Regions from separate parts of the Lottiidibacillus patelloidae genome, predicted to be linked through region 1. Evidence: a T-box and tRNA genes for the amino acid it is inferred to sense, from the RefSeq annotation. Region 1 holds a T-box; the other holds one or more tRNA genes.
The links. A T-box is a leader RNA that pairs with one kind of tRNA and senses whether it is charged. The one in region 1 lies ahead of trpS (tryptophan--tRNA ligase), so its partner is inferred to be a tRNA-Trp.
Positions count from the first base shown of each region.

Region 2: it encodes a tRNA-Trp, which carries the amino acid that the T-box ahead of trpS (tryptophan--tRNA ligase) is inferred to sense. The anticodon was not compared.

Region 1 is NZ_NPIA01000001.1:238,819-247,594, forward strand. It holds gene fabF (beta-ketoacyl-ACP synthase II) at 1-189, shown strand, start outside; gene CIB95_RS01380 (DUF2268 domain-containing protein) at 289-1,131, shown strand; gene CIB95_RS01390 (YjbA family protein) at 1,549-2,295, shown strand; gene CIB95_RS01395 (DUF7852 domain-containing protein) at 2,346-3,626, opposite strand; gene trpS (tryptophan--tRNA ligase) at 3,722-4,711, opposite strand; T-box leader at 4,763-5,019, opposite strand; gene CIB95_RS01405 (DUF3899 domain-containing protein) at 5,074-5,451, opposite strand; gene CIB95_RS01410 (peptide ABC transporter substrate-binding protein) at 5,775-7,544, shown strand; gene CIB95_RS01415 (ABC transporter permease) at 7,708-8,664, shown strand; gene opp3C (oligopeptide ABC transporter permease) at 8,664-8,776, shown strand, end outside.
Region 2 is NZ_NPIA01000001.1:21-8,796, forward strand. It holds partial or broken rRNA gene CIB95_RS00005 (23S ribosomal RNA) at 1-79, shown strand, start outside; rRNA gene rrf (5S ribosomal RNA) at 205-321, shown strand; tRNA gene CIB95_RS00015 (tRNA-Asn) at 332-406, shown strand; tRNA gene CIB95_RS00020 (tRNA-Ser) at 410-501, shown strand; tRNA gene CIB95_RS00025 (tRNA-Glu) at 515-589, shown strand; tRNA gene CIB95_RS00030 (tRNA-Val) at 600-675, shown strand; tRNA gene CIB95_RS00035 (tRNA-Met) at 693-769, shown strand; tRNA gene CIB95_RS00040 (tRNA-Asp) at 773-848, shown strand; tRNA gene CIB95_RS00045 (tRNA-Phe) at 897-972, shown strand; tRNA gene CIB95_RS00050 (tRNA-Thr) at 984-1,056, shown strand; tRNA gene CIB95_RS00055 (tRNA-Tyr) at 1,123-1,207, shown strand; tRNA gene CIB95_RS00060 (tRNA-Trp) at 1,229-1,302, shown strand; tRNA gene CIB95_RS00065 (tRNA-His) at 1,334-1,406, shown strand; tRNA gene CIB95_RS00070 (tRNA-Gln) at 1,425-1,499, shown strand; tRNA gene CIB95_RS00075 (tRNA-Gly) at 1,503-1,577, shown strand; tRNA gene CIB95_RS00080 (tRNA-Cys) at 1,582-1,655, shown strand; tRNA gene CIB95_RS00085 (tRNA-Leu) at 1,682-1,770, shown strand; gene CIB95_RS00090 (bifunctional diguanylate cyclase/phosphodiesterase) at 1,912-3,909, shown strand; gene CIB95_RS00095 (DMT family transporter) at 4,134-5,042, shown strand; tRNA gene CIB95_RS00100 (tRNA-Leu) at 5,165-5,245, shown strand; gene CIB95_RS00105 (nuclear transport factor 2 family protein) at 5,311-5,697, opposite strand; gene CIB95_RS00110 (VOC family protein) at 5,956-6,333, shown strand; gene CIB95_RS00115 (arylamine N-acetyltransferase family protein) at 6,499-7,272, shown strand; gene CIB95_RS00120 (SDR family NAD(P)-dependent oxidoreductase) at 7,341-8,099, shown strand; gene CIB95_RS00125 (FAD-dependent oxidoreductase) at 8,187-8,776, shown strand, end outside.

The DNA of each region.
Region 1 (8,776 bases):
ATCTTTACTGCAAAGGCGATACATGAAGGAATTTTACCGCCAACAATTAACTACGAAACTCCCGATGAAGAATGTGATTTAGATTACGTTCCAAACGAAGCTCGTAAGCGCGACGTTAACGTTGCGATGAGTAATTCCTTAGGTTTCGGTGGACATAACGCAACAATCGTCTTTAAAAAATTTAATTAAGACAAGAAAGCTATTGAGATATTTCCACTATCTCAATAGCTTTTTTTGTGACCTCAACTCTTTCAATTTCATAATTTGAATGGAAGGGAGTTGATTTATATGAATATCGTAAACACGAAAAAATGGCTTAAAGATTTAGATAATAGCCTTGAAAACCGTAGTATTTTCACTTCAGGTAAGACACTTTTACATGACAAGCTAATTGTTCCTCTAACGGATTACTTCCCTGGTGTAAACTCGTATGAAATTCTTGAATACCTCCAATCACACGGACTTTTTCAAACAAAAGATAGTAATCAAATAAGCAACTTCATAACTTTTCTTACCCAAAAGAAAGTAGAAAAAGTAGTTGCGGCACAACTTAAGAAACTTAAAAAAGAATGGAATGGGCCGAGTGTTAATGTGTTTTTGCTTCCGATTGACGAAGGAAATACTGATTTACTAAAAGAATTAGGATGGAAGTGCGGATTAGGATTCTCAGATAAAACATTTATTTTTTTAAGCGCTAAAGTCTCGTTAAAAGGCTTACTTGCAGTAATTACACATGAATACCATCACGTTTGCCGACTAAAACACAGTAAAAAAGATTTACCTGACTTTAGTTTGCTTGACTCTTTATTAATAGAAGGTTTAGCCGAATTTGCAGTAGAGGAATATGTGGGAGCAAAGCATTTAGCTCCATGGTGTAATCGTTACAATAAAAAAGTGCTGAAACGTTTTTGGGAAAGCACTATGAAAAATAATTTAAACTTAATTGGCAAAAAAAATCATCATTCATTCTTGTATGGAAATGAATCAAAGCTGCCGAAATGGATTGGATATAGCATTGGCTATGACATTGTAAAGTCGATCATTAAACAGAATACTCATTATAAAACTGCTGATTTACTTAATAAAAAAAGTGAAGAATTACTGTCATTATCAACATACAAAATGAAATAAGTTGTCCTATTTTTATAGAAGTTTCATATAAGTAGTTATAAAAAGAAGAAAAGGGGGAAAACAAATGGTAGAAAAGAAAACTCCCTTCTTGTTGTACAAGTTATGATCTTGCGTTTTTTTTTATTATTACTTGGTTTTGGACTAGCTTGTATTGGGGGCATAAGTATTATTGCTTATTTAAACTTAATAACAACAGGTCTGACTTTTACGGAATACTTAATATTTATTAGCTATAAAATAGAGTGCTACTTTTTTCCCGTAGGGGTTATCTTAATTTGGTTTAGTATCTATGGACGTAAATGGGAATGGTAATCAGCTAGGAAAATTATTTAACAAATGGTCTTTAATGGAATAAAATCATTCCCTCCTGACTATACTGAATGTTACATACGCTAGGAAAAGTGAGGGGTTTAAGCCATGTTATATTTACACGATGTATGGGTAAATTGGTTTGAAGGAGAAGAAAATGGATATAATGTGTGTGAATTCCATGAGTGGCGTAAAACTGATTCTATTGAACTTCTCGATCAAGTACCAATATTAAAAATCGATCGTTGTCTATTTAACTATATCGAAAATGATTTAGCGGAAATACCTCAAGCCTTACTAGATGATATTTATCAAAAGGCTTATGCTAGAAAAAATCATCAGAGAATACAACTTGAATATTGTTTCTTAATTACCGATGGTATTGGAATTTTAGCAGTCGATACAATGGGGTACCGTCTACCGATTAGAAAAAGTAGAATTATACCTCGTCAGGCACAGCTAGTGTATGATATGACAGAAAACGCCGACCCAGTTGATTACTATGATTTTCAAGAAGAAGGATTAAGAGAATACCATATACTATCTCCTGCTCCAGATACAATGGCAGGCCTAACTAGAAAAGAGCGTCAACTTAAACAACTTTTATTTATGGCTTTAGATCAATTATACTCTGCAGAAAATATCGCTGAGGTTCGATATTGGTATACAGAATGGAAACCTGAAAAATATGCTGAAAGCCAAACGATGAATGCGGAAGATATGTGGAATGAATTATATAACGATGTACAAAAAGGATGGAGTGCAAAACATGATGCGTATTGTCGAAGCATTATTAAGGGACAACCATTCTTTGAAAAACTTTGGCAATTTGAACAAGAAGAGCGGGTAAATTAAAAAAGCAACAAAAGTGTTGCTTTTTTTGTTTAGGAATATCTCTTTATTTACTAATCGTTCTCCACGACGCCCATTTCAAGTTTTACTTTTTGTAGTTGAAGAATACCTATCTGCACATCTACAGAAAAAGTTGAATGAAATGAACGAAAATTTTCATTTTCACTTTGTTTTTTTGAGTCAGAGATATTAGTTGCTTCATGGAACATAGCTGATATTAATTCAAATTGTATTGGTTCATTATATTCAATTTTATTTCTAATTACTTTCCTGTTTGTTTCATTACTATATTTATCTTCATTTAAAAACGTAAATGACTGCTGATCTAGTAATGATAATAGAGGGGAGCGACTTTCAGGGAATGTTACTGTAGTACAGAACTGAAAGGGGATATCCATTTTTTGTTGTTTCTTCGTAAGAATAGAACCATCATTTCTTTGCTTAGTAGCTGAAGTGTATTCAATCGTTTTGTGAATCTCACATTGTACGTAAAGCTTTCCTTTACAAACTTTATAACTATTTGGTATGAATCGAGTTGGAACAAATTCGCATGCAATGATTGATATGTCGTTAATAGTAGAAGTTATTTCCGAAGCTGCTTCTGATAAAAATACTTCTCCTTCTAGACTTATTGAACATTCTGGTTTAGCTAGCATTCGCAGAGCTTTAATAATATTAGACGAAGATAAAACGTCTTTATTAGGTATTTCTTTTTCAAAACCACTAGTAATTTTGAAACCATAATTCGGATTAGATTTCTCTTCCCGACTTTCTTCTTTACTATCCAAACTATCCAACCCCTCTTTCTTTATTTGAGTTTTATTGTGGTTTTCACTCTCTATTTTTAATGAAGTAGCATCAAACTTTCCTTTCAATTTGTCTAATTCTCTAGATTTAGTTGTAGAATGACCTCTACTATTTTGGATAGATGTTTTACTATTTATCTCATGAACAGATAAGGCAACTTTATTCTCTAAATTATTATCATCCCTTATATATTGAAGATAGGTGGAGAAGAAGTTATCGTTTTCTACATTAGTTTTACTGTCTTTTCTTTTTTTACTGTCTTCATTTGTTTCAATATTTTTGTTCTTTTTTGTTTTTTCATATTTATCGTTACTTGAGTGTTGATTACCGTTGCTTAGATTAGCATTATTTTCGTTTTTTACTCTATTTGTCGTTATTGCTGCAGTATATGGTGTTAGTAGCATTTTTATATACCTTTGCTTTTGCATACTGATATCCTCTCGCTTCAGTTCTAGAGAATTGTTAGGAAGAGGTTCTTCTATTTCCATTTTATTTGGTAATGTATATTTACATTTTTTACACATCATTGCCACCTCCATATAAAAATTTGGATTTAGTAGCTTAGTGATTTTCTTCTTATTCATCTAAAATATGAAAAAACGGATCGGCATATGCCAACCCGTTACTTTCTATTTCTTCCTAAACCCATCGCCTTTTCAACTTTTTTCATCATTTTGTATGCTCTTCGGTTAGCTTTTTCAGCACCTGCATCGAGGATTCGATCAAGTTCGTCAGAATTAATTAGTGTATTATATCTTTCTTGAACTGGTTTTAGCTCGGCTATTACTGCTTCTGCGACATCGTTTTTAAAATCTCCGTAACCTTTCCCAACATATAATTGTTCTAGTTCTTCAATAGATTTTCCAGAACAAGCAGAATAAATTGTTAATAGGTTTGAAATGCCAGGTTTATTTTCTACGTCAAATTTAACAATACCATCAGAGTCTGTTTGTGCACTTTTGATCTTTTTCATAATTGTCTTTTCATCATCTAACATTGAAATAAATGATTTTTTATTATCATCTGACTTACTCATTTTCTTTGTAGGCTCTACTAATGACTTAATTCGCGCACCTACTTTTGGAATGAAAACTTCAGGTACTGTAAAAATGTCATTGTGTTTCCTATTAAAGCGCTCTGCTAAATCTCGAGTTAACTCAAGGTGTTGCTTTTGATCATCTCCAACTGGAACAATATCAGTATTATAAAGTAATATGTCAGCTGCCATTAATGGCGGATAAGTTAATAGACCAGCTGAAACACCATCTTTTCCTGAAGACTTATCTTTATATTGTGTCATACGTTCTAGTTCTCCAACGTGAGCGACACATTGCATTACCCAGCCTAATTGAGCGTGAGCTGGTACCTCAGATTGAATAAATAAAATTACTTTTTCTGGATCAATACCGACTGCCAAATATAATGCAGCTAAGCTTCGGATGTTTTTCCTTAATTCAAGACGGTCTTGAGTAACTGTAATGGCATGTTGGTCAACTATACAAAATAAACAATCATGTTCCTCTTGCAAAGTTACGAAATTTTTTAATGCTCCTAAATAGTTTCCGATTGTTAATGTTCCAGAAGGTTGAATACCTGAAAATATAACAGACATAAAAAACAACTCCTTTTCATTTTTTGCATATAAAAAGGCCCAATCATCCTATAAAGGGACGATTGGACCGTGGTACCACCCTTGTTACTTGTTTCAAATTGAGACAAGTCACTTTGCTAAACTCCTTCAATAGAAGGAATACAGTGTTCTATGTAACGGTAGAACGTTCCGTTAAAGCCTACTAAGAATATCTTTTCGGTTTAAATGCTCAAAAGTCCATTCCATTATGTTCTACTACTAGTTTCCACCAACCACTAGCTCTCTAAAAGTAGGAAATATAATGTACTACTCTTTATCAACGCATGTTTTTCATTAATTTTTAATTATTATATGAGAGTATGGAAAAATATGCAACATTTAATTTATATTGCTGAATAAGCAAGAAACATAGTAACGATAAATAAGAAAATACCCGAGATAATCATAGCAGGCATATATGTAAAGGATAACCTTTTAATTTCATTATCATTCGTATTTTCTCCTTCTAGCTCGGCTAAATACTTTCCTTTGCGAGTAATACTTTTATATACACGTTTAAAGGAATAATTAATAGCAGTGAAAAGGCCACCCTGAATTACGAACAGCGTACCACCTACTATTATTAAAACTAATGAAATCATAAATAAATTATTTATAAAAGCTGTAAATAAATTTTCATTTGCTGTAAACAATAAAAATAGGCTACCCAATAATGTACTTATTATTGTTAAGTAAAGAGCTCGTTTCAATTGTATTTTCATAATATCCTCCGTTTTGTAAAAGTTAAGTTATTGTCATTATAGTGAAAAGAATAATATAGGACAACTTAACCTGATTAAATAGGGGATTTTGAATATATAACTGAAAATTTTAACAATAAAAACTAATTACAAAAGTGAATTTATATGGGTAAAAAGACCTAATTTACGTAACATAAACGTAATAAATAAAGCATTTGTCACAAAAGTATAAAAAAAATGAATGCAAAATGTTTTGAAAACTTGTATAATAACAATTGTAGGTGAGACAAAATAAAAAATGGTTTCACCGAAAAGGTTTTTAAAATAGAGGAGGGTATTTACTCATGAAAGCAAAATGGTCAATTTTTGCTGTTCTAGTACTAGTTATGAGTTTACTTCTAGCTGCTTGTGGTGGCGACAAAGAAGAAACACCTAACGAAAACGGAACAGACGAGCCAGGTACAAACGAAGAAAATAACGGTACTGATGATCCAGAAGAAGATGGAGACACTACAGGATTTGTAGCTCCAGACGCTTCTGAATTACACGATGAGCAAGTTTTAAACTTATTAGGTGGTTCTGAGATTCCTTCAATGGATACTACTCAAGCTACTGATGCTGTTTCATTCACTGTAATGAACAACGTATTTGAAGGTTTATACCGCATGAGCTGGGAAAACACTCCAACTCCAGGTGTAGCTGAATCTGTTGACATTAGTGAAGATGGAATGACTTACACTTTTAACTTACGTACAGACGCAGTATGGAGCAATGGTACTCCTGTAACTGCTAACGATTTCCTTTATGCTTGGAAGAAAGCTTTACACCAAGATACATTATCTCCATACGCTTTCATCATGTCACCAATCAAGAATGTTAACGCAATCATTGGTGATTCTGACGAAGGTGAAGATCATGAATTATACGGTAACGTTGACGCTTTAGGTGTTACGGCTACTGATGAGCACACTTTAGTTGTTGAATTAGAGCAACCAACTGCTTATTTCTTAGGATTAACTTCATTCCCAACTTTCCACCCTCAAAACGAAGCTTACGTTACTGAGCAAGGTGAAGAGTATGGTTTAGAAGCTAACACTTTAATCTACAACGGTCCTTTCGTACTTAGCGATTGGAAGCATGACGAAGGTTGGACTTATACTAAGAACCCAACTTACTGGGATGCTGAAACTGTAATGTTAGATGCAATTAACGTTAAAATCGTTAAAGAAGTTGCTACAGGTCTTAACCTTTACAAAACTGGTGAAGTTGACCGTGCTGGTTTAAGCTCTGAGCACGTTGATACTTACAAGAACGATCCTGAATATGCTGATCAATTCAAGACTTCTAAGTCTCCAGTATTATTCTACCTAAAGTTTAACCAAAAGAACGAATATTTAGCTAACTTAAACATCCGTAAAGCATTAAGCTTAGGTTGGGATAAGTTTGGTTTAACAAACGAAATCCTTGCTAACGGATCAACTCCTGCATACTTCCATGTTCCAACTGATTTCGTTTATGACGAGAATGGTGAAGACTTCCGTGCTAAATACGGTGACTTCAACGTGGAAGACAAGACAAAAGCTGCTCAATACTGGGCTGACGGTCTTGCTGAATTAGGAACTGACGCTATCGAAGTTGAATTATTAAACTATGAAGGTGACAGTGCTCGTAAGATTGGTGAATACTTAAAGAACCAATTAGAAGGTACTTTACCTGGATTAACTTTAACAATTTCTCAAATGCCATTTAAGCAAAAGCTTGCTCTTGAAGATGCTGGCGATTACGAGATCTCATTCTCTGGATGGGGACCTGACTACCAAGATCCAATGACATTCATTGACATGTGGGTAACTGGTGGTAACTACAATGACTTAAGCTACTCAAATGCTGAATTTGATAAGTTAGTAACAGATGCTAAGAAGAGCTCAGACTTTGCAGCTCGTTGGGATATGTTACAAGAAGCAGAGCGTATTCTTTTAGAAGAAGACTTCGCTATCTGCCCAATGTACCAACGTGGAAGCAGCTACCTAGCTCAACCATACGTGAAGAATTACACAATTCACCCGTTTGGTCCAGACGTATCTTACAAGTGGACTTACATCGAAAAGCACTAAGTCTATTTGTTAAAAAAGCTTTAACAGGAGAGTATATGTCGTCCTGGCATATACTCTCTTTTTTCCTGTCTATGCAAAAACGAACTGAAAATAAAGAATATTCTGTTTAAACGACAATTCGACAATAATCATGTATAATAAATATCTATGAGGGGGTGTTGAAATGGTAAGATATGTTCTCGGTCGTATAGGATTTATGGTAGTTACTTTATTTATCATCGCAACATTAACGTTCTTCTTAATGCAGACGTTACCGGGATCGCCATTTAACAATGAGGACAAACTAACAGATACACAAAAGGCAAGATTATATGCAAAGTATGGATTAGATGATCCAATACCAGTTCAATACGTAAAGTACTTAGGTGAAATGTTACGAGGAGACTTCGGGGAGTCATACCAAAGTGATGGTCGACCTGTAACTCGTATGATTACTGAGCGAATTGGACCATCAGCATTTATCGGTGGCCAAGCTATGGCTATTGGTACTTTCTTAGGTCTTCTGTTAGGAATAATAGCTGCACTAAGGCATAACACATACGCCGATTATGGTGTAATGGTCTTCGCAGTAGTTGGTACATCGATACCATCGTTCGTATTCGCCGCTGTATTACAATTATACTTCGGGGTTTATTTAGAAATTTTACCTGTAGCTTTATGGAACAGTGAAGCTCAAATTTTCGAGTGGGCGTACTTGAAATATACTGTTTTACCATCAGTAGCACTTGCAGTAGGTGTTATCGCTGGTATTGCACGTTTCATGCGTACTGAAATGCTTGAAGTATTAGGACAAGATTATATTATAACAGCACATGCTAAAGGCCTTTCAAAAGGTACAGTAGTAATTAAGCACTCAATTCGTAATGCTTTAATACCTGTTATAACAATTGCTGGTCCAATGACTTTAGGTATTATGACTGGATCACTCGTAATTGAAAAAATATTTGCCGTTCCTGGATTAGGTCGTCTATTCGTAGACTCCATTGTTACGAATGACTACACTGTAATTATGGGATTAACAATGTTTTATAGTGCATTATTCGTTGCTGTAATTTTAATTGTTGACTTACTTTACGGTGTAATTGATCCTAGAATACGTTTAGCTGGGGGTAAATCGTAATGGATAAAAACGAAACTAAAATTACAAAAGATTTGTTTGAGCCAGCTAATATTGATAAAAATGCAGGAGAAAAGATTGAGCGTAAAAGCTTAACTTTCTGGCAAGATGCATG
Region 2 (8,776 bases), 240 kb from region 1:
GATGAGGTTGATAGGTCTGGTGTGGAAGCGTGGTAACACGTGAAGCTGACAGATACTAATCGATCGAGGACTTAACCAAATTTTTAAATGTATGTGATTGTCGTTATCTAGTTTTGAAGGAACGATGTTCCTTTTTATTACAAGAAAATACCATTGTCTAAGTGTAAACTATCATGGTATAATTCATCTTGTCTTTAAAATATGTCTGGTAATGATGGCGAAGAGGCCACACCCGTTCCCATACCGAACACGGAAGTTAAGCTCTTCAGCGCCGATGGTAGTTGGGGGCTGTCCCCCTGTGAGAGTAGGACGTTGCCAGGCATTAAATTAATCCACAGTAGCTCAGTGGTAGAGCTATCGGCTGTTAACCGATCGGTCGCAGGTTCGAGTCCTGCCTGTGGAGCCATTTGGAGAGCTGTCCGAGTGGTCGAAGGAGCACGATTGGAAATCGTGTAGGCGGCTAACGCTGTCTCGAGGGTTCGAATCCCTCGCTCTCCGCCACAAGGTTTTTTGTGGCCCGTTGGTCAAGCGGTTAAGACACCGCCCTTTCACGGCGGTAACACGGGTTCGAATCCCGTACGGGTCACCATATATATATTGGAGGATTAGCTCAGCTGGGAGAGCACCTGCCTTACAAGCAGGGGGTCGGCGGTTCGATCCCGTCATCCTCCACCATTTTAACTTAATATTATCGCGGGGTGGAGCAGTTCGGTAGCTCGTCGGGCTCATAACCCGAAGGTCGTAGGTTCAAATCCTGCCCCCGCAACCAAATGGTCCCGTGGTGTAGCGGTTAACATGCCTGCCTGTCACGCAGGAGATCGCCGGTTCGATCCCGGTCGGGACCGCCATTTTTAGATTGCAATCACTGTTTATTAGCATAATGCATATATTGTTATGGCTCGGTAGCTCAGTCGGTAGAGCAGAGGACTGAAAATCCTCGTGTCGGCGGTTCGATTCCGTCCCGAGCCACCATTTATTCATATGCCGGTGTAGCTCAGTTGGTAGAGCAACTGACTTGTAATCAGTAGGTCGGGGGTTCAAGTCCTCTTGCCGGCATCTTTAATAAAGTTATTGTTGACATTATTAAAGAATGAATATATAATATTAATTGTCTTTCTTAACGGAGGGGTAGCGAAGTGGCTAAACGCGGCGGACTGTAAATCCGCTCCCTACGGGTTCGGCAGTTCGAATCTGCCCCCCTCCACCACTTTTAATAATTAGTTATTAAAGGGGCATAGTTTAAAGGTAGAACTAAGGTCTCCAAAACCTTCAGTGTGGGTTCGATTCCTACTGCCCCTGCCATAATTTAAATTAAATAATTAATAATACAATGGCGGGTGTGGCGAAGTGGTTAACGCATCGGATTGTGGTTCCGACATTCGTGGGTTCGATTCCCATCACTCGCCCTTTAATTTTTAAAATTTTGGGCTATCGCCAAGCGGTAAGGCAACGGATTTTGATTCCGTCATGCGTAGGTTCGAATCCTGCTAGCCCAGCCATACGCGGAAGTAGTTCAGTGGTAGAACACCACCTTGCCAAGGTGGGGGTCGCGAGTTCGAACCTCGTCTTCCGCTCCAAGATGGCGGCATAGCCAAGTGGTAAGGCAGAGGTCTGCAAAACCTTTATCACCGGTTCAAATCCGGTTGCCGCCTCCAAAATTTTAATACTGCCAAATATATTTGCCGGGGTGGTGGAATTGGCAGACACACAGGACTTAAAATCCTGCGGTAGGTGACTACCGTGCCGGTTCAAGTCCGGCCCTCGGCACCATACTTAAATGACCAACCAACATACATTATGTATGTTGGTTTTTTCGTGTTTATTATATTTGTAAAGCGATTCAAATTTCCCCTTTTTTTTACAATATGTGATAGAATATAAAAATATATTCTCCTAGAAAGGGTGTGCACAATGGTTTTAGAAAAATTAAAACTAAAAGCCATTGCCTATCCACTCTCTGCACTTTTTATCTTAGCTTCTATAATAATAGATGGTTTTATTTTTGAGAATCGTGTTGAAGCAATATGGATGGCAAATATTTTATCGATACTCGTTGTTGCTTATATTAGAGGCTTTAAATCAGGGATTATTATTTCAGGAATGGTCACAGGGTCACATGTCTTATTTAGTATATTAATTTTCTCAGATACCTCTCTAATTAATACGGTATTTTTTGCTGTATTTTTCTTTACTATTTCCGTCCTTTTTTGTTATTTAGTTGATATAGTGCAACGAAGAGTGAACATCCTTGAAGCATTTCGAAAAAGCCCAAATGCAATGTTTTGGGTCCGTCTTTTTAATCCAGAAAGAGTTTTTGTAGCAGAAGGTATTGCTCGACTTTATGGAGCTGATCAAAAAGACTTTGAAGAAAATCCAGATTTTTGGTTTGAAAATGTAGTAAAAGAAGATAAGGATAGAGTAAAAGCGCATGAAACAAAGTATTTGAATGGGGAAAACAGTAAGATTGAATTTCGAATAAGACTTAATAATGGTGAGACTAGATGGATTGAAAGTTACGCAATACCAATTATTAATAAAAGTGGAAAACCATTTATGGTATGTGGGTCTGTTATAGATATTACTTCCAAAAAGGAAGCTGAAGTAAAGCTAGAGTACATGGCATATCATGACTCAATTAGTGGCTTGAAAAACCGATTTAAGTTAGAGGAAGATTTACATGAAACCTGTCTGAATGCAAAAGAAGGTAATGAAGGATTTTCTTTATTATTTTTAGATGTAGGACGATTAAAGGAAATTAATGATACATTAGGTCATAATTCAGGAGATCAACTGTTAAAAGAAGTAGGTAAACGATTAATTGATCTTCTTGGTATACAAAGTTATCTTTATCGTTATATTAGCCAAGAGTTTATTATTTTGCTTAGGAATACAAATAGAGAAAAAACAGAAAGTATCGTTAATGATATTATTACATGCTTATCTAATCCTGTAACATTGTTAAATGGCCGTGAGGTTTATCTTACACCTAAAATCGGAATAGTATGTTCAAATGAAGTGGAAGAGCTAAAACCAGAATACTTAATAACAGCAGCTAGTTTAGCCTGTGTCTCTTCAAAGAAAACGAACGCAGGAGCATATGTATACTATAACTTTACATTACGTAATGCAAGTAATCGAACCTTATTATTGGAAGATAGGCTCCAAAAAGTGCTAGCTAACAATGAGTTGGAAATGTACTATCAAGCAAAGGTAAATCTAATGAAGCAAAATATAGTTGGAGTTGAAGCTTTACTTAGATGGAATGATAAATCAGAAGGATTTATTTCACCAATGGAATTCATTCCTATTGCTGAAAATAATGGGACAATAATTCAAATTGGTAAGTGGGTGCTAGAAGAAGCATGCCAACAAGCCAAAAAATGGTTTGATGAAGGTCATCCAATTACTGTTTCTGTAAATGTATCAGTGATTCAGTTTAAGCATATAAACTTTGTGCAAACCGTAAAAGATGCCCTTTTGAAAACGAAACTCCCGCCACAATATTTAATACTTGAGATAACTGAGAGTTTACTTATTTCACCAGATGAAACGATAGAAGTATTTCACGAACTAAAAGAGCTCGGAGTCAAAATATCTTTAGATGATTTTGGCACAGGTTATTCAAGCCTAAGTGTCTTAGTAAATCTACCTATCGATGAACTTAAGATTGATCGTTCATTTGTAATAGATATGATGAGATCAGAGAAAAAGCGTTCTATTATAAAAAATATAATTAAATTAGGGAATGACTTAAATATAAGCACAGTTGCAGAAGGAATAGAAACAGAAGATGATTTAAGTTTCTTAAAAGGTGAATTGTGTGAACTTGGGCAAGGATATTTATTTTTAAAGCCAGTTCCAGCAAATGAATTAATTTTTGATGGAAATGGTGTCTTAGTGAAAAAGTAAGTGGATAATACTTTTTCGCTATCATGCTAAATTCAAGTCCATAGTTAAGTGATCTAACGACATAACTTATTGTGTGTCGTTTTTCTTGTTATAGAAAGGGTTACTAGCTATTTCGAGCTAAATAAAAGATACCTACATATATTAATAGACTTTAATTCTTTCGTTTTTACAAATTTCATATATACTTACAACTAGAATATAAAAAATGCGCGAGGTTAAATATGATGAACCAACCAAAAATAAACCCTTATTTCATGTTAGCAATTGGTGTAATTGCTGTATCAAGTTCAGCAATTTTAGTAAAGCTTTCTTCTGCACCTGCTCCTGTCATTGCTTTTTATCGTTTATTTTTTTCCGTAGTAATTATGCTGCCTTTATTTTTAATAAAATATCGTCATGAACTTAAACTTATAACAAAACGAGATTGGCTATTTTCAGCAGTCTCTGGTGTATTTTTAGCATTTCATTTCATTTTATGGTTTGAATCATTGAATTACACATCTGTTGCAAGTTCAACGGTATTAGTTACATTACAGCCGATCTTTGCTTTCGTAGGAACATACCTTTTCTTCAAAGAAAAGCTTAAGCTTCAAGCAATACTAAGTGGAGCTCTAGGAATAAGTGGAAGTATTATTGTTAGTTGGGGCGATTTTGCTATAAGTGGTATGGCTTTATATGGAGACTTTTTAGCGTTACTCGCTTGTGCGATGGTTACAGCATATTTATTATTTGGGCAGACAGTCCGTAAAAGGTTATCACTTATTACGTATACATTTGTTGTCTATGGTATTTGTACGTTCACGTTATTTTTATATGTGGTTACACTTCAATATGAACTTTATCCATATCCACAGTCTGATTGGCTTTATTTTGTATTGCTTGCTATTGTGCCGACGTTACTAGGGCATACGCTATTTAATTGGTCGTTGAAGTGGTTAAGTACTTCTACAATTTCGATGAGTATACTTTTTGAGCCAATTGGTGCTTCGATATTAGCGTATTATATATTAGGAGAAATGGTATTGTGGACACAGGTCATTGGTGGTGGAGTCATTATTATTGGAATCTTGATGTTTTTAATGAGTGAAAGAAAAGCAAGAAGGTCATTCCAGAAAGCAAGTATAACGGAGTAGTGTTGCTATAATTAAATCTTCGAATTGAGTGGAGCTATTGAGGTAGGAAAACTCTAGTTGACATAGCTCTATTAAGATGTTAAGTTATATCTTGTCCGATATAGTAATAACTATAGTAATATGCCGGTGTGGCGGAATTGGCAGACGCGCACGACTCAAAATCGTGTTCCTCTGGAGTGCCGGTTCGACCCCGGCCACCGGTATCAAACTAATACAAAAACACTCACTTTGTGAGTGTTTTTTTGTTTTACACATTTGTTGAAGTTAATCAAAACATCCCATTCTCATTCGGAGAATTTTCGGGGATTTGTTGGCCGACATCCCACATTTCAACGATTTCGTCATTTTCAAAGCGGAAGATATGGACAATAGCTGCTCCGATATCATCGGCATTTTGCTTCACATGCGAATATACAACAACTCTATCACCTTCTTGCAACGCAAGCTTAACTTCAAAAATCTTGTTAGGGGCATCTACATGATTTTCCTCCATTGCAACGATGAGTGATTCTGCATCACCATGGAAATAAGGGTTGTGATGACATAAATCAGCGCTTGTGTACCGCTTGAATGCATCACGAATGTTCCCAGCTACGACGAGTTTCAAAAAAGCGATTGCTTCTTCTTTCATTGAAATATTTGATTCTATATTCATTTGGTTCATCCTTTCATTCTATAAATTTCCTTTAAACTATTAATTGAAGCTTATGATAGATATGAATCTATGTCAATTTCCTTCCTTAGTAAGAGATGACATAATTGTCTCAGATTAATAATAGTCGAAGGTATATAATAGACACGTAGCGATGATGAAAGATGTATACGAAGGAGATGTGCTTACATAACATAGACAAAAATGCAAAATCAATTGCGTAATAGTATAATTTTAATATGTAACCTAAGGAGTGATTAGATGATAAATAAAATTGCAAAAGTATCTATCTATGTCGAGGACCAAGAACAAGCAAAGGACTTTTGGTTAAATAAAGTCGGGTTTGAAATAAAGCTGGAACAGCCAATGGGACCTGACTTTTCCTGGATTGAGGTCGGACCAAGTGATAGTAATGGTACGACGTTAATTCTTTATTCGAAAGTGGCGATGCAGCAACAACAACCTTCTAAAGTGTCACATCCATCCATACTTTTTAGTACAACGGATATTGAGTCAGCATATGAGAAAATGAAGCAAAACGATGTAAAGGTCGGTGATATGATGAGAATGCCATATGGCACAATGTTCGCTTTCTATGACCAAGATGGAAATGATTATTTATTAAGAGAAGATAAATAGCACAGTACTGTAAAATTGAAACTACTTATTAATGTTGGAAAGCAGCATTATAAGTAGTTTTTTACTTAGCAAAAAGAGGCAAATGAGCGTTTTGTGTGGAATAAAATGATATACAGGTGGCTAACGCAAAACCAACATCGTCTTTATTAAGAAGGAGTGTTGCACTTGAACATCAATTCATTATTCCGAAAAAGAATTGGAATTTCTGAAAACGAAGAAATTACTTTTGAAAAGCTCGCTTACATATTAGTGAAAACTTCACAAACGATACCTTTTGAGAATTTGGTAGTGATTGATAATAGGGAAATTGAAATCTCAAATGAATACTTAGTGAATAAGGTCTTAGTAAATAATGAAGGAGGTCTTTGCTACGAAATAAATCCTTTATTATATCTCTTTTTAAGAGAGAACGGGTTTCATGTAAACTTGTTAAGCGGAAATGTTTATGACAAAGAAAATGAACAGTTTCAACCAATAGGGGATACACATGTCACAATTCTACTTAGTCATCAGAATAAGTCTTATATCATTGATTCTGGCTTTGGCGGGAATTTACCTTTAAAGCCAGTGCCGCTAAGTGGAGAAACAGTGAAGTCAATGAATGGCGAGTTTAAAATAAAGGGGTTAGATAGGCAAGCAGGCAGATATCTGTTTGAGATGAAGATAAAAGATAAATACACGGACTGGAAAGTTGGCTATGCATTTAATGTAGATACGCCAATCGAAAGTATGGATGAATTAAATAAAATAAAAGATATTATTTTTGAGCATGAACAGTCTCCCTTTAATAAACATCCATTGGTTTCATACTTCACAGAAAGAGGAAGAACAGTCCTCACGAATACCTATTTTAGAAGTTGGGAAAACGGTGTGATGAAAAATGAAGAAATAGATGATGAGAGATTTGCAAAGTTGGTATGTCGTATTTTTAGAATTTAATAGAAAAAAGTGTCGTAAATTTAACTAGCATACATAAAACCTAGGAAATATTAGAAAGGATGAGCAACTTGGATCTTGGCTTAACTGGAAAGAAGGTATTAGTTACTGGAGGATCAAAGGGAATTGGAGAAGGAATAGCAAAAGCATTTCTTGCAGAAGGGGCAATTGTTGGCATTGCCGCTAGAGGAGGAGAAGCTTTAGAGGAAGCGAAGGCAAACTACCCTTCCATTTATACCTATCAGTGTGATGTCACAAGCGAATCAGAGCGGACAGCGTTAGTTTCAACGTTCCTCGAAGAACATGGTGGAATAGATATTCTTATTAACAATGCCGGTGGAAGTAACGGTAGTACTGTGATGAAAACAGAAATGGAAGATTTCGAGCGGGCAATGGAGTTAAATTATTATTCTGCGGTCCACTTAAGTAAACTAGCTGCCACTGAAATGAAGAAACAGCAACAAGGAGTCATTATTAATATCACCTCGATTTTCGGCCGTGAAAGTGGTGGGAAAGTAACGTATAACAATGCCAAGGCAGCATTAATTAGCTTCACAAAATCCTTTGCCGATGAAGTCATTAATGATGGCATTCGCGTAAATAGTGTCGCGCCTGGCTCAATCCTACACCCAACAGGTAATTGGCAAAGACGTCTAAACGAAAACCCTGATCAGATTAAGCAATTTGTAAAAGATGAAATACCAGCTGGACGCTTTGGAACAGTGGAAGAAGTAGCAAATGTTGTGACATTTCTAGCTTCTGATAAAGCCTCATGGGTCGTAGGTGCAAGCTGGAATGTTGATGGTGGCCAGTCGAAGATGAATATGTGATGAGTTTACGTAAACTTAAATAAGTATGAATGTTTCCCTCCATTTCTACAAAAACTAAAGCATCTTTGTTTTTAATGGAGGGCACAAATGAAAGAAGAAAATGCACAAGCAGAACAACTACCTAAATCCCCAATATCCTACTGGATCGAAGGCACGGATATTCCGACGTTCAATCAGCTACAGGAAAATATTCATGCGGATGTCGTTATTGTCGGTGGTGGGATTACCGGCATTACGACAGCGTATCTTTTAATGAAAGAAGGCAAAAAGGTCGCTTTAATTGAAGCGGATCAACTGTTGAACGGAACGACAGGGCATACGACTGCTAAAATAACGGCGCAGCACGACTTAATTTATGATGAGTACATTACTCATTTTGGCGTTAACAAAGCAAGGCTATATTATGAAGCGAATATGGAAGCGCTACAGTTCATCAAGGATACAGTGCAAGAGCAAAACATTGATTGTGAATTCGAAACAGAAGATGCATTTTTATATGCGACGACGGAGGAATACGCTAGCAAACTAGAAAAAGAATACGAAGCGTATCAAAAACTGCACATTGATGGACAGCTAGTTGATCAAATTCCGTTTAATATAAAAATCACAAAAGGACTCTCTATGAAGGGACAAGCGCAATTTCACCCACTGAAATATCTCGCGCACCTCATCCAGCT